4 regions of the Brevibacillus parabrevis genome follow, and region 4 is predicted to be linked to each of the others. Evidence: predicted binding sites of a transcription regulator. Region 4 holds the regulator's gene; each other region holds the start of a gene.
The links. Region 4 encodes LexA, which represses DNA repair genes until DNA is damaged. Its sites were predicted from a motif close to CGAACATATGTTCG; they were not measured.
Positions count from the first base shown of each region.

Region 1 (3,905 bases), 580 kb from region 4:
AGATTTGCCGTAATGCAAAAGTTGTTGAATGGTCAACACCCGCTGTTCCGTTCTGCCAAAACATTTGCTATCTTGCCTGCCCTGTTTCCTGCCCCCTTGTTTGCGGTACGAATGTAAAAATTCTCTCGCCAAAATCTTTACCCGTTAGCTGACACTCGATTAGACGTTCAGCCACTTCAGGCTGTTCAATTTGGGATGTTTGGCACGACCGAAATCGTTGCGAGCCATAAGCCATAAAGGAAGGAAGTCCAGCTCGATTGTGCCTCTCTTACTTGCTCCTCTGGTGATTAGGGCAGTTATTGGCAAATGTCCTCATTACCTTTATTCATCTTCCTTGTCAAAAAAGCCGCTCGGTTGACCGACTCTTCCGCACTTTACTCAAGCTTTTCCAAGAAAAAACCCCAGATAAATCCTAAGGATCAGCCGCCAACGACTAATTTGTTTGGATCAACAAACGACATGACCGTTTTGTTGACCGCAAGCAGTCACATCCCGTTTGCTGAAAAAAGTATCGACGTTTTTCACAGAGAAAACCCTGCTCCTTGGATACTTGAAATATTACCCGCCGAATCCTCCGATACTAAATAAAGTGTCCAATATCCTGGCTCGGTAATAGTAAATCCATCCAAAAGCACCTGTTTCCGTTGATCGGCTGTTACATTCAATTGTCCAGATCGTACGATTCTCGGATCATTGGCCATAATCAAACTTTTATTAGGCATAACGTTAAAATCCGCGTCCCTAACGAACATATAGTAAATAGTCCCGGGCTCATCTGACCAAACCTCAAAATCTGCCGTGGTCGATGTGTGATTTCCAAGCATTGCATTCACGTTTGGAGCAATTGTATCATCGTGCGGTGTAACGATATGCAGTTCGCCTTGGGCAATATTGACATTATTCTTGTAAAAATGAAGCGTGATGTCATAGCTTGTATCCGCACGTAATGTTTTAATAGCACCAAATCCATAAGTCTCCCCGTAATTGAAGACCCTGTATTCCTGCCCATTTACATAAGCCACCATGTAATCGGCATAGTCGCTATCTGACCACCTCCATCTAAATTGGACTTGCTCCGCACTTAGTGCTGTCTGTTCGATTGTTACTGATAAGCTATTTCCAGGTCGCCCTGGACCTACACCGTGCGAGCGACTTTCATCGCACACGGCGTTCCATCAACAAATAAGAAGATAACGATTTACAACGGGCAGATTTAGGGTAAAGGGAGCAAGCTTATCTTGCAGCTAACTAAAGTTATCGTTTCAACCCGCGCGATTTGATGAATGGCGGGATAATTGAATCTCCCAGCCCCATGCCAGAAGATCAGTTAAACCAATGGATGATCATTTCAATTGCCATAACGACGGGCCCAATTCAGAAATTTTTTCATCATCACAATCTCCTCCTTAGTTTAGCGCTTAATAGCGCCTTCGCTAAGTAAGGACATCGGGAGAAAGATTTTAATAAACGACGAGAGGTAACCGGTAACAGGCATGAAGAAGCGTGAGCGGAAAATTTTTTCAAAATCGCAGCGCGAAACATCCTCAGCGGCGATGTTACACAGCTGGAACTAATCCACTTTCAGAGCATCACAAAAATGTCCAGCCGTTACATAGATAAGAAGTACATCACAGAGACGCTCCCGTAGTGGAACGACCAGGTCGAAATCCGAAAAAATATGAACCTTGCTGACGGGAAGTACCCCACTTAAAAGAGGCATTTTACCAGTTTCTTGTCTTTCTTCAGCTGAAGGACCCCTTCTCTTTGCTTCGGCAGAACAAATCGGATCGAGAACGGATTGTCTATCTGGAATGCCCTCTCAACACACCAACCCTTCCATATGTTACAAGAGATCAGACAGCATGGCGGTTCGCCACTGACTGTACCGCAAGGATGTTGTCGATTACAAAGACACGCGGCGCTTTTCTCGTGAGGCAGTACGCTTTTAGTCGGTCGTCTGAAATTTCGATGGGACGCAAAGTTCGCTGTGTAGTGCGGCCGTCACTGCCAAGGTAAATAATCCGGATGTACTGATGCTGTTGTATGGCTCTTTGCAGTTGCCTTTTCATGCTGTTCGCCTCCAGATAGGAACGTTTGTTTGTATTATATGCGAACATAATACGAACATGCAAATAAAAAAAGCTCCACACTTGTGGAGCTTTGCTGAAGCGTCGAACTGCCCTATAGCTACCCGTTTAAAATTTTTCAGGGAATTGTTTGACGATGCCTTCTGTCAAAATGTCCGCCAAATGAATCATATGGATCTCGTTTTTGTCCGTTGCTGCAATATCCGCTTTCCAATCTCCTTTGAGACAGTTCAGGACTATTTCCGTAATCAATTGAAGGTGCGCATAAAGCATATCTTGCAGCGTTTTAAACTGCCAGTTCGGATTCGCTGCACTTAAAAATTTCGAAATATCGTCAGCGTTTCTATGCCAATCCGCCTCCAGCTTTTTCACATCCGCCTGATTGCCCGCTTTGGCAGCCGCTACAATTTTCCCAGCGATCAAAATATGCTCTCGGAGAAGATCAGCCAGCTTATTTCCGGCGGCTTCCCCATAATAAGGCTTGATCAGATTCCCGATATCCTGCTGGTTCTGCAAAAGTCGGTCCAAAACGTCCTGCTGGTCTGGACGATTCGATATGGCACTGACAATGTAGCTTCTCGTCCATATTGTATGGTCGATCCAGACTTTCTGCATATCTGTCTTCAACTGCACCATTTTGGGACTGAGGCAAACTGAATCAGCTACCTTCCCCTCTTTAGCTTGCACGGATACTACTGCCTGCATCATGCTAAAAACGAGTGCCAAGGTCAACAGTAACGCAAGCAGTCGCTTGATTTTCATATTCATCTGCTCCTCTGTTCATAGGAAATAAGTCTTTTCAGGCTGTTTTATTATGGTTGAGATACCTGATTTTATACATTGCACTTGCCACTTTGAGGTTATTTAGGGTTGTTTTCAATGGTTGCCAAAAGATAGATGAAATGCTCATGGAGTTGTTCAAACAGGCAACAGCCCTCCCCGGTTATCCCCTGGACGGAGGGCTATGTTTTTTCTGTCATCCGGTCAGGCATCGTAAACATGAGCCAGGGCAACTCGCTCAGTCCGCCTGCTGGATCGTTGGTCAATCGCTTTTTCCAGGCGTTCGAGTTGTTCAGTAGTCTTTTGGCAGTCAAACACTGTCAATTGCCTTCAAGCCGGCTTCACGTTTCCAGCCCTCCAGCTTCAAGGCCGTAGACGTTTCTTTATCGATAAAATTGTCAGGCTTATCAACATCATACTTATCTGGCCTATCCGTCTCAATCAACTTGATCAAATTATGCGGGTACAGTAGGTCAAGCAGCGTCACCCGTCTTCCATATCTTCTGGAAAACGCTTCTGCTGAGTGATCCAAGTGACACAATTCTACTAGCACTTAGCGGAATCAATGCATAAGCTGTTGAAGCGTCATGTCCTGCTGCCATTACTGGCCCGTCTGGTGAGAATGTGACAGGTGCACTGTTACAGTCCGCGCCTGGATGAGTGAACAAGTAAATAAAATGATCCTGATCCAAGACTTTACTCGTATTTTGCACCCAACTTCCAAGTGATTCTAGAACAACCGTGTTCCTTCCCCCTTTCCAAAAGAAAAAGCCGCTCGGTTGAGCGACTTCGAAAGTAATGGCTATTAGAGTGCTGTCTAATCTGCAGTACCAGTATAGAAAGGCAAACCGATAGGCGAAAAAACATTGTGAGCTGCATCCTCAGCTGTTACATAAAGAGTGTAGTTGGTATTGCCAGGAGTCAATCCGCTTAGATGGACATTATTTGGGCTACTAAAACTCGCTGCGATATAACCGCTATCAACTGCAAGGTTCCCTTGTCCGTCAGTTCCTGCCTTAATCTGAGAGCTGTTCGGTG
Region 1 is NZ_CP064090.1:2,912,598-2,916,502, reverse strand. Features, by position in the region: gene IRJ17_RS13905 (hypothetical protein) at 522-1,166, opposite strand; gene IRJ17_RS13900 (WYL domain-containing protein) at 1,854-2,069, opposite strand; gene IRJ17_RS13895 (glycosyltransferase) at 2,196-2,849, opposite strand; gene IRJ17_RS13890 (hypothetical protein) at 3,685-3,905, opposite strand, start outside.
Region 1: IRJ17_RS13900 (WYL domain-containing protein) is a predicted target of LexA. The motif match lies at 2,088-2,101, and genes of this name have one in related genera.

Region 2 (3,905 bases), 1.9 Mb from region 4:
AACTGACCAGGACAAGAAATACCAAATCGGCCAGTTCCCAGAGGGCGTCAGTAAGGCTGAGGGGCAGCACATCATGCTCGTAACAGATGCCAAGACGGGACAGATGCAGCAGTTTATTTACAGACAGGCGAATGAACCAGGGGCTGCTGCCAAAACCGACAAAAACCGCGATCGCAAAACAGTGGAAATGCTGTTGAAGCGGCTTGTTCTTTCCGGCAGCAACCAGCTGCGAGTGACGGATATCGGCGACGAGAAGTACACCTCGCTGGCTCTTGATCCACTGCTGGGAAATGTCCCGGTCTACCGAATCGGACAGAGTGAAGAAGCTGGCATGTATACGGTCAAAGTAAATTCATGGACGGGCAAAATCGAAGAAGTCAGCATAAACCGTCCGGAAAACGTGGTGTACCCTGCAAGCTCCAAGGCGATCAAGGAGCAGGCTGCCATGGATCGGTTGCTCGGCGTATTGCCGCTTGAACTGAACTACATTCACCAGCGGGATGCGCAGACGAATGCGATTACCTTTAAACTGGGCTACGACCTGTCTTTCCGGCAAACTCGCTCGCACTGCTTCTGCGGAGCAAATGCCAAGATTGACACGACGGTGTACGTTGATGCTTTGACGGGGCAGACCATTATCAAAGAATAAGCAAAAATAAGAAGCCGCCTTCTTTCTGCGTTACAGAAGAGGCGGCTTTTGTGTGTAACTAGACTAGGCGCTCGCTTCAAATCCGGTGATTTGATTCAGCGCAATTTTTTTGTCATCAGCCAAGACGAACTCTACGATGCCGTTTTTCATGCTGACAGCCTTGATGACGCCATTCAGGCTGTTGTTTGAGCTTGAACCGTCCGTGTTGGTTTGGCTTTCTGTGTAAGTGACGTTGAAACCGATCATTTGCGCATATTGCAACGAGTTGCTCATGGCATTGTTTTCCGGCTTCACGCTCATGCCGACGACCTGATCGAGCTTGACCGTCTGACCGTTGTTCAGCGAGAACTGAGTGATTCCGTCTTTTGTTGTGAACCCGGTGATGACGGCGTTGGCGATTTCGTCGACTTTCGTGATGTCGTCCGTAGTAGCCGGGTTTCCGTCTTTGTCTATTTCTTTGGTCGTTTTGTACGAAACGTCTTTGCCGATCATGTTCATGAACTTGAGGCTGCTGTCCAGCGCATTCCCCGTCATGCCTTGCGACTCCAGTCCTTTGATGTCTGCAAGCGGAATCGGGTTAGTCTCTCCGGTAATGCGGAAGTATATTTTGCCTTTGTCCATGTAGACGGCTTCCAGCACGCCTTCTTTTGTTTGAGTCGCAGTTTCTCCCGTTACTTCGTCTTTGGTCGTGAGGGAGTAGGTTGCGGTGCGACCCGTCAGCGCTTCGTATTTTTCCAGCGTCAGCATGCTGTTGTTGGATTGCTCCATCAAGGTGGACATCTTTTTCATTTGCTCCACCATGGTCATCATGCTCGTTTGCTGAATGAACTGCGAGTTATCCATCGGGGATGTAGGGTCCTGGTGCTTCAACTGTTCCAGCAAAAGCTTCATGAACGCATTGTTATCCAGCTCTGCCGAGAACTCTTTTTTGCCCTGGTAGCTCATGTGTGGCTGTATATAAGGATTATTTTTAACGGTGGTTCCGATATCTGACATGTCGATCCTCCCTGAAGGTGGCGAGTCTAACCGTACATACTTGTGCACTACTACTTATTATCGGTATAATCTGTCGAAGGATGAAGACAAACATTTGTTCGAATTTCTGGCTTATCAGAGCTTAAATTGTGTTATAATGGAAATAGAACAGTCTTGCAACGAGGAGATGAACGAGGGAATGGAGCGTTTTGAATTGGTATCGGAGTATCAACCGTCCGGTGACCAGCCGACCGCTATCGCCGAACTGGTGGCAGGCATCCAGGCAGGCAAGCGGCACCAGACACTGCTCGGTGCAACAGGTACGGGAAAGACGTTTACGGCTGCCCAAGTAATTGCCCAGGTGAACAAGCCGACGCTGGTGATGGCGCACAACAAGACACTGGCTGCCCAGCTTTGCGCAGAGTTCAAGGAGTTTTTCCCGAATAACGCGGTGGAATACTTCGTCAGCTACTACGACTACTATCAGCCAGAAGCATACATTCCCCAATCGGATACATTTATTGAAAAAGACTCCAGCATCAACGACGAGATCGACAAGCTGCGTCACTCGGCGACCAGTGCGTTGTTTGAGCGGAGGGACGTCATCATTGTCGCTTCTGTCTCTTGTATTTACGGTTTGGGTTCGCCTGAAGAGTACAAGGAACTGTTGCTGTCGCTGCGAGTGGGGATGGAAAAAGGCCGAGACGAGATTTTGCATCGCCTGGTCGACATTCAGTACACGCGCAATGATATCAACTTCACACGCGGGACCTTCCGGGTTCGTGGAGACGTAGTGGAAATTTTTCCCGCGTCGCAGAGCGAACAGGCTATTCGTGTGGAGTTTTTCGGGGACGAAATTGAGCGGATTACCTCTATCGATGTGTTGACCGGAGAGATTTTGGGACAGCGCGACCACGTAGCCATTTTCCCTGCTTCTCACTATGTCACCCGCGAAGAAAAAATGAAGCTGGCCGTTCAAAGCATCGAAGTGGAGCTGGAAGAGCGATTGGCCGAGCTTAAAGCGGCGGGAAAGCTGCTGGAAGCGCAGCGACTGGAACAGCGTACGCGCTACGATGTCGAAATGATGCTGGAGATGGGCTTTTGCTCCGGGATTGAAAACTACTCGCGACATTTGACAGGGCTGCCAGCAGGGCACGCTCCGTACACTTTGATGGACTACTTTCCGGAGGACTACCTTTTGCTGATCGACGAGTCGCACATGACTTTGCCGCAAGTGCGGGGGATGTACAACGGCGACCAGGCGCGCAAAAACGTCCTGGTTGAGCACGGATTCCGCCTGCCGTCTGCGAAGGACAACCGACCGCTGCAATTCCAGGAGTTTGAGGAAAAGGTCAACCAGGCTATCTACATTTCTGCAACACCCGGCCCGTACGAGCTGGAGCATTGCCCGGAAGTGGTGCAGCAAGTCATCCGTCCAACAGGGCTGATCGATCCGACGATCTCGGTTCGCCCGATCAAAGGACAGATTGACGATCTCATCGGGGAAATCCAGACGACGATTGCCAAAAACGAGCGCGTACTGGTCACGACTCTGACGAAAAAAATGTCCGAGGACTTGACGGACTACCTCAAGGAAATCGGAATCAAGGTACGCTATCTGCACTCCGACATCAAGACGATCGAACGGATGCAAATTTTGCGTTCCTTGCGTTTGGGCGAATTTGACGTGCTGATCGGGATCAACCTGCTGCGGGAAGGCTTGGACTTGCCGGAAGTATCGCTTGTGGCGATTTTGGATGCCGATAAAGAAGGCTTCCTGCGCAACGAACGTTCGCTGATTCAGACGATCGGCCGGGCAGCCCGTAACGCTGAGGGGCGCGTCATCATGTACGCCGACAAAATGACAGATTCGATGAACTCCGCGATTCGCGAGACAGAACGCAGGCGCGCCATTCAGATCGCTTACAACGAGAAGCACGGAATTACGCCGCAAACGGTGAAAAAGGCCGTGCGCGAAGTGATCGAGGCGACCAAGGTGGCAGAGGAAAAAGCGGACTATTTGCCACATGCGGACTTCAAGAAGATGCCGAAGAAGGATCGACTGGCTGTTATCGAGCGTATGGAAGAAGAAATGAAGGAAGCGGCGCGCAACTTGATGTTCGAGCGTGCGGCCGAACTGCGTGATTTGATTTTGGAACTGAAGGCGGAACTCTAAGGAGAGGTATTTTCATGCCATTGGAACATATTGTCGTCAAGGGCGCTCGTGCCCACAATCTGAAAAATATTGATGTAGTGATCCCGCGGGACAAATTCGTCGTTT
Region 2 is NZ_CP064090.1:1,548,569-1,552,473, forward strand. Features, by position in the region: gene IRJ17_RS07370 (hypothetical protein) at 1-649, shown strand, start outside; gene IRJ17_RS07375 (flagellar hook assembly protein FlgD) at 713-1,645, opposite strand; gene uvrB (excinuclease ABC subunit UvrB) at 1,824-3,800, shown strand; gene uvrA (excinuclease ABC subunit UvrA) at 3,815-3,905, shown strand, end outside.
Region 2: uvrB (excinuclease ABC subunit UvrB) is a predicted target of LexA. The motif match lies at 1,733-1,746, and genes of this name have one in related genera.

Region 3 (3,905 bases), 3.0 Mb from region 4:
ATCAGCACCAAGCGCAGGGGAGCATCGTCTTTTGCCTGATAAGTGATGGTTTCCGCTGCTTCGGTTGAAACGACGACAAAGTCGCCTGTATTCGCAGTTGCTGACTGTTCACTGCCCAAAATGTTCCCGCTGCCTTCCACGACGACGACAGCGTGAGCGTAGCCAGCCGGAAGCTCCAGCGAAAAAGCTTTGCCTGCCGGAATGGCAATGTCTTTCATTGAAGAGTCGGTCACGAGCGAAATGGGAGCTTGAGAACCAATGATGCTTTTCACCGATACGCCATCCGTCGTTTCGCTTGGAAACTCTTCGTGATCATACTGGTTGTAAGTCGGCGGAGTCTTTGTGGTTTTTGCCAGGTGCGGCTCAAACCAGATTTGGAACATTTCCGTATCTTTGCCCAATTCTTCGGCGTGGTAAGCTCCTGATCCTGTTTGCATGATCTGAGCGCCGCCTGTTGTCACTTGCTGCAAATTGCCCAGCGTATCCCGATGACCCACTGTGCCTTTCAAGACATAGGACAAAATTTCAAAGCCGGAATGCGGGTGAAGAGGAATTTCAAACGTTTGCAGTGATTTTGCCCATGCCCAGTAAAATAGCGGGCCAACCCGTTTTACGACGGAACCTTCGTGGGGGAAGCCAATCGGTTTGTTTTCTACGATTTCACCGTCGCCAAAGTGTCCTTTTGCTTGTTCATTCTGTGTATAGACGCGGATTTCCATCTGCTGTGTCCTCCCTTGGTGGAATGCTGGCTTACGGGCTTAGCAAGTGTTGCTTAAAACAAAACGTATGCTCCTGGACCGATCAAAGCGACACCGATAGCGACAGCGATCAAAGTCAGGTTGTACTCGTAGCCGTTTTGCGTTACCCAATATCCATTTTGACCGTGAACCTTCACAATCGCAACCAACATTGTGAAGACAATGAGGAGAGCGCCGACCCATGTACCGACACCTGCTGCAAACAGCAAGCCGCCGACCAGTTCAGCCAATCCGGCAAGCAGGGCCATGGCAACGCCAGGTTTGACCCCGATGGACTCCAGCCAGCCGCCTGTGCCTTTCAAACCGTAGCCACCGAACCAGCCAAACAGCTTTTGCGCACCGTGACCTGCAAACGACAACCCAATCACCAAGCGAATAATCAACAATCCAAGATCCATCATTTTTCATCTCTCCTTAATTATTTTAAATTATAGTATTTCAAATTTGAGATATTAGGACAAGAAAGGCTGGCGGGCCTTAGAAGGATTCCGCCAGTTTTGCTGCTTTTTCGATGCCTGCTGCTACGATTGCTTCTGCTTTGTCCGGGAATTGGTTGTGACCTTCTACGATCACTTCTGTCACATTGCTGATGCCCCAGAAGCCAAGCACCGTGCGAACGTAGCGGTTAGCCAGTTCGATTTCAGCCATTGGGCCTTCGGAGTATACGCCGCCGCGTGCGCTCAGGAGAGCTACTTTTTTGTCGCCCATCAGTCCAACAGGGCCTTCCGCTGTATATTTGAACGTTTTGCCTGCTTGCGACAGGTAATCAACGTAGGTGTGCAGAACAGCAGGAACGGTGAAGTTCCACATAGGGAATGCGATAACTACTTTTTCTGCATCAGTGAATTGGTTCAAATATTTGCTCACCAGTTCAGCGCCTTTTTGTTCTTCAGCAGTCAGCTCCATGCCGCGTCCAGCTTTGAACATGGCAGTGAGCAGGTCGTTTCCGTAGTAAGGAAGGTTTTCTGCGAACAGGTCCAGCTCGGCGATCTCGTCGTTTGGATGCGTTTCTTTATAAGATTTTACGAAAGCCTCGTACAGCTTTACGCTTACTGCCTGCTCAACTGGGCGATCATTTGCTTTAATGAAAAGTACTTTGCTCATGAGAAAAATATTCCCCTTTCTTTTTGTAAGCAGATAACTTTTAATGTGTAAATCTTGATTTTAAGATTATTACGTGTTGAAGGTTTTGTCAACACCTTTTTTACCCTCGGTGGGTGCTGCCCAGTCTAATAATTCTCCTGAGCAGCACGTCCCAACTTTTTTAACAAAGCAATCGCTTGCTGTTGTTCTTCGGGGGTAAGTCCCGCGACCGCTTTTTCAATCGCCTCTTGATGAGAAGGAAAAATGTCTGCCAGAAACGCATGGCCTTTTTCCGTCAGCTCGGCGTAAATGACCCGGCGGTCGGCCGAACAGGGTTTGCGAATCAACAGTTGCTTCTTTTCTAGCTTGTCCACAACGTAGGTGATATTTCCACTGGAGATCAGGATCTTTTCGCCAATTTGCTGCAATGGCTGCGGACCCTTATGATAGAGAACTTCCAGGACGCCAAACTCGGTAGGATTCAGCCCGTGCAGGCGGATGTGCCGATTGGAGTGGGCAGTGACCCAGTTATATGATCTCGATAATACGACAAAAAGATCGAGGGAATCATTGCGATCCATGAAAAACCCTCCTTTCCAACGAATTTTCGATATCTTGAATTTAAGATAACTTTACATGAAGTCGCATCCGTTTGTCAAATAGAGGGGGATAAAATCATCCTTTGCAAAACAAATGTTTTTGTGATAGACTTTTGTTTGTAAACGAAGCTGTGAATGCTAATCAGAAGAAAGGAGGATGACCGTGGAGAAAGATATGTTGATCCTTCATCACATCCGGCAAAATCCGTTCATTTCCCAGCAAGAGCTGGCTGACTTGATCGGGATTTCGCGGTCGGCTGTAGCGGGGTATATCGCTCAGTTGACCAAGCGCGGCGAGATTAAAGGCAGAGCGTACGTATTGCGGGACGAAGGCATGATCGCTTGCATCGGTGGAGCGAACCTCGACCGAAAAGCGCGTGGAAAGCAAGCCGTGCGTCTGCATTCCTCCAATCCGGTTACGATCATGGAATCGTGTGGCGGGGTTGCCCGCAATATCGCGGAGAATCTTGGACGACTGGGATGCAATACATCCTTGTTCACCAGCATCGGTGAAGATAAGGAAGGCGAGTGGATCGTGCAGGAGACGAAAAAGCACGGAGTAGATATCAGCCAGGTGTGGCGCTTGCCTACGCAGCGCACAGGCACGTATACCGCATTGCTCGATATCGATGGGGAAATGGTCGTTTCTTTGGCGAACATGGATATTTACGACGCGCTCACACCGGAGATGTTTGCCGAGAAATGGTCGCACATTGCAGCAGCCCACGCGATTTTTATCGATACGAACATACCGGAGGATTGCTTGGCCTACATCATTAGCCGTTGCCGGGAGGAAAACATCCGACTCTTTGTTGACCCGGTCTCTTCTGCAAAAGCGAAAAAGCTCCCACAGCAATTGGACGGAGTCGAAGCGATCCTGCCCAATCGGGAGGAAGCGGAGCTGCTTTCCGGCATGACGATCAACTCTATCGAGGATTGCGCCGAAGCGTGCAAGAAAATCAGGGAGAGAGGCGTCAAGCACGTCATCGTCACCATGGGCGAAGCAGGAATTTTTTATCAGTCGGAGGACGTATCGGAGCAGATGGCGCCGTATCCGACTGAGGTAGTTGATGTAACAGGGGCAGGCGATGCGTTTGCGTCCGGCCTGTTGTACGGCATCGTGAACGGGGAGTCGTTCCAGGCTGCTTGCCGTCTCGGTTTGGCAGCATCTGCTCTGACTTTGCAGACAGAGCAGTCCGTTTCTCCCTTGCTCAAAGCGGAACAACTGCAATTGACCGTTGGACAATACGAAAAGGAGCGATAAAAGATGAAACAATACCTGACCTTTACTGAGGAAGTACGCCACGCGCTGGAGAACAACCTGCCAGTAGTTGCCCTGGAGACTACGATTATCTCCCACGGGATGCCATACCCGCAAAACATCGAAATGGCAAAAGAAGTAGAGCAAATCATCCGCGACAATGGCGCAGTGCCAGCGACAATCGGAATCATGGACGGCAAAATC
Region 3 is NZ_CP064090.1:487,782-491,686, reverse strand. Features, by position in the region: gene IRJ17_RS02255 (pirin family protein) at 1-719, opposite strand, end outside; gene IRJ17_RS02250 (DoxX family protein) at 773-1,159, opposite strand; gene IRJ17_RS02245 (FMN-dependent NADH-azoreductase) at 1,236-1,862, opposite strand; gene IRJ17_RS02240 (MarR family winged helix-turn-helix transcriptional regulator) at 1,988-2,422, opposite strand; gene IRJ17_RS02235 (carbohydrate kinase) at 2,604-3,704, shown strand; gene IRJ17_RS02230 (pseudouridine-5'-phosphate glycosidase) at 3,708-3,905, shown strand, end outside.
Region 3: IRJ17_RS02235 (carbohydrate kinase) is a predicted target of LexA. The motif match lies at 2,438-2,451, and genes of this name have one in related genera.

Region 4 (3,905 bases):
GGCATGCGGGCTTCCTGGTATCCTTCGCAGTCTGCGTAAAAGCTGCGGGCGATCTCGGCGAACAGCTCAAGATCGTAGCATTCGCAGACGATGTCCAAATCACTGTCGCCAAGATCGATGTCGAGCGGAATCGTTCCGGCGAGCACCGGATCAAAAGCTTGCAGGCGTTGCAAGACCGCGCTTTGTTCGATGGCTCGTGCGGCTGTTTGCTGTTTTGCTGTACCGTTTTGCAAATAGGTGAGATCACGCCAGTTTCTCGTCATAGAAAACTCCTGTTTCCTTCGGTATTTGCAGATGTTTGTCGCAACAAGTATGATAGATTCGCGAAAACAAGTGTGCAACAAAAATCGCTTTTGCTCGTATTACCTATGTGAGGGGAGTGCATGCAGATGGATATTTTACTCTGGATCGTTGTTTTGGTGCTATTCGCGCTCAGTATTGCAGGTATATTTTTGCCTGTGTTACCCGATACGATTTTGCTGTGGGCAGGTTTTTTGCTCTACCACTTTTTCATAGCAGATCCGGGAGCGGGGTTGCCAGCGTCCTTCTGGTGGGGAATGGTGGTATTCAGTATATTGCTGTACGGCGCTGACTTGTTGACCAACATGTATTTCGTGAAAAAATACGGCGGCTCCAAATGGTCATCGGTGGCGGCGGCCGCAGGGATTTTTCTCGGGATTTTCGTGTTTCCGCCATTCGGGATGATCGTTTTGCCGTTTGTCTTCGTCGTGCTGGTAGAGCTGTTGGTGCAGAACCAGCCTTTCGAGCGGGCGGTCAAAGCGGGTTTTGGCTCCCTGATCGGCTTTTTGGGAAGCGCAGTGGTCAAAGTAGTGTTGCAGGTGACCATGATTATCTGGTTTTTCCTCGCCAGATAGAGAGAAAAAAGGACAGCGATGGCTGTCCTTTTTGTATGCCGCGAAATTAGTGAATGAGGCGGTAGACGCCGATGACTTTGCCGAGGATGGAAACGGCGTCCAAAATGATCGGTTCCATCGTGGCGTTCTCAGGCTGGAGACGGAAGTGGTTTTTTTCTTTGAAAAAGCGCTTGACGGTTGCTTCGTCTTCTTCGGTCATGGCGACAACGATATCTCCGTTGTTTGCCACATGCTGCTGGCGCACGATGACGTAGTCTCCGTCGAGGATTCCGGCGTCGATCATACTGTTTCCGGACACGCGCAGCATGTACACCTTGTCTGAAGTCACGATATTTTCTGGAAGCGGGAAGTATTCCTCTACGTCCTCAATCGCCGTGATCGGTTGCCCGGCGGTTACTTTCCCGATGACAGGAACGCGGACAACGGAGTCTTCGAAGTTGTCCTGGAAGCGATCTTCTTCAGACAACAGCTCGATCGCGCGCGGTTTGGTCGGGTCGCGGCGAATCAGGCCTTTCTTTTCCAGGCGGGCCAAGTGGCCGTGTACGGTAGAGCTGGAAGCCAGTCCGACAGCTTCGCCGATTTCGCGCACAGATGGAGGATAACCCTTGTCGCGAACTTCCTTCCGAATGAATTCGATGATGGCTTGTTGTCTGCTAGATAATTTTGACATAAAAAGACACCCCTGATTTCTCGAACATATTTTCCTATATTATACCATGGGAGCTTGCGTTCGACAAACATAAGTTCGATAAAAAGGCGAACAGGAATTTTTGCCCGAAAGAACGTTTCTTGTCGAATGGTTGGTGCGAGCCAGAAGCATGGCTGTTCGCGGATTGTCCCATACCAAAAGGGGAATTGGCCATCTTGCCGTCACCTGCGTGAATTTTGCAAAGGGGCAGGTTTTCGTATTGACATGAACATATGTTCTCATTTATGATTGGGGTACGAACTTATAGAACGTATGTTTGTAGGAGGTTATCCCATGAATGTCATGTCTATTCCTAACCGTTTTGAAAAAGAATCGTCCCGTCGCGTCCGTTTTGGTATTACTAGAGGCCAAGCCCTGTTGTTCCTGATTACGTTTTCTCTCTTTTTTTACTTGTTGACCGAACTGGTGTTTGCTTCTTCGCACGCTGAGCCGCTAAAAGGAACAGAAGTGACGGTTCGCGACGGTGACAGCTTGTGGACCATTGCAGTCCGCCATCAAACGGAGACGGTCGATGTACGCGATCTGATCCAGGATATTAAAGAGGCGAACGATCTACAGAGCAATCTGATTTATCCGGGACAGACCTTGCTCATTCCCGATCCGAAATGATAGAAAGCACTTGCCGGTTCGTCTCCATCTTGCGAGTTCGCCCTGATGTGATATAATTAAACGGCATTACTACTGGGTGGGAGGAACCGTACGTGGTATCTGACGCGGAAATCAAACGAATCAACGAACTGGTCAAAAAATCGCGCGAGGTTGGTTTGACCGATGAGGAAAAGCAAGAGCAGCAAGCTCTGCGACAAAAGTACATTGATGCGGTCAAGGCATCGCTGAAAGCGAATCTCGATTCCATCCGTTATGTGGAAGATCTTGAAGAGAATCGTCCCAAACATTAAGCTCACTTGTATTGATAAGGCAGACATCCTTGCTTGACGCTCGGGTGTCTTTTTGTTCCTTATGACTATCAGGTATTCGACAGAGGAGGAAAACAGATGGCGTGGGTGGCTGTAGCGGTAGGCGGTGCTGTCGGTTCATTGTTTCGCTATTGGTTGTCTTTGGCGGCGAATCAGCCGGGGTGGCCAATCGGCACCTGGTTAGCCAACATCATCGGCTCATTTTTGATCGGCGTGTTGTTTGTGATCGGCAAAGAGCGGGGAGGCATTTCTCCCGAAGTGTATATTTTGTTTACCACAGGGGTTATGGGTGGCTTCACGACGTTTTCCACCTTTTCTCTGGAGGTTGTTTCTTTTTGGGGCGACGGGCAATGGCTGCGCGGGACGCTGTATGCACTCGCGAGTATCGTGGTCGGGCTGTCCTCATGCGCCGTAGGGATTTGGCTTGCCCGGCAAATGCAATAATAAAAAATAATGGATAAAGCTGAGAGGGGGGATGGGTGTGAGTACCCAGCACCGCGATTACGAAGCAGAACAAAACAAGCTGAAAGAGACGATTGCGCTCATTGACGACGAGATTGTTCAACTGCGTGAGGAAATTAACGAAGCAACCGATGACTATGTGAAACAGGTCGTGAACTACAACAAGGCCAAAGATTTGCGGTATCTGGAAGATCACGGGCGAGACAAACCGTATTTCGGACGTGTGGATTTTCTCAAAGACGAGATTTACGAGCTGGATCAGGTGTATATCGGAAAACGCGGAATTGTCCGCAGTGATACGTTCGATTCGATTGTCGTGGATTGGCGAGCGCCCATTGCCAGTCTCTATTACTCCGGAGAGAGCAAGGATGCGTTTTACCGGATGGGGCGCGAGATTGTCCGTGGAGAGGTGCGGTTGAAGCGCAACTTTGCGATTGAGGACGGAGAGATTGTCGGGATTTACGATGGAGCGGTGAAAGAGACGATCAATCGGGAAATGGGGCATCCGGACGAGTTTTTGCAGGAAGGTTTCATCGACGAGTTTTTGAACGCGAATTTGAATATGGCCAATGACAGTCGCTTGAAAGATATCGTGGCGACGATCCAGTCAGAGCAAAATGAGATCATCCGGGCGGAAAAAGATCGGCCGATCGTCGTGCAAGGGGTGGCAGGTAGCGGAAAGACGACTATCGCCCTGCATCGGCTGTCGTACTTGATCTACAACTATCAGGATACGATGATGTCAAAAAAATTCATGGTGTTCGCGCCAAACCGGATGTTTCTTACGTACATATCAGAAGTGCTGCCTGAACTCGGCGTCGATGATGTCCAGCAGTCGACATTTGTGGATTGGGCGGCGCGGCTCGTCAAACCGCTCATGCCAAAAGGCTGGCGGATCGTCAGTCCCGACAAGCCGTTGCAGCTATTTTTTGAGGAAGGTCA
Region 4 is NZ_CP064090.1:3,492,585-3,496,489, forward strand. Features, by position in the region: gene IRJ17_RS16820 (DUF4269 domain-containing protein) at 1-263, opposite strand, end outside; gene IRJ17_RS16825 (DUF456 domain-containing protein) at 390-875, shown strand; gene lexA (transcriptional repressor LexA) at 922-1,545, opposite strand; gene yneA (cell division suppressor protein YneA) at 1,858-2,193, shown strand; gene IRJ17_RS16840 (DUF896 domain-containing protein) at 2,286-2,483, shown strand; gene crcB (fluoride efflux transporter CrcB) at 2,580-2,945, shown strand; gene IRJ17_RS16850 (HelD family protein) at 2,983-3,905, shown strand, end outside.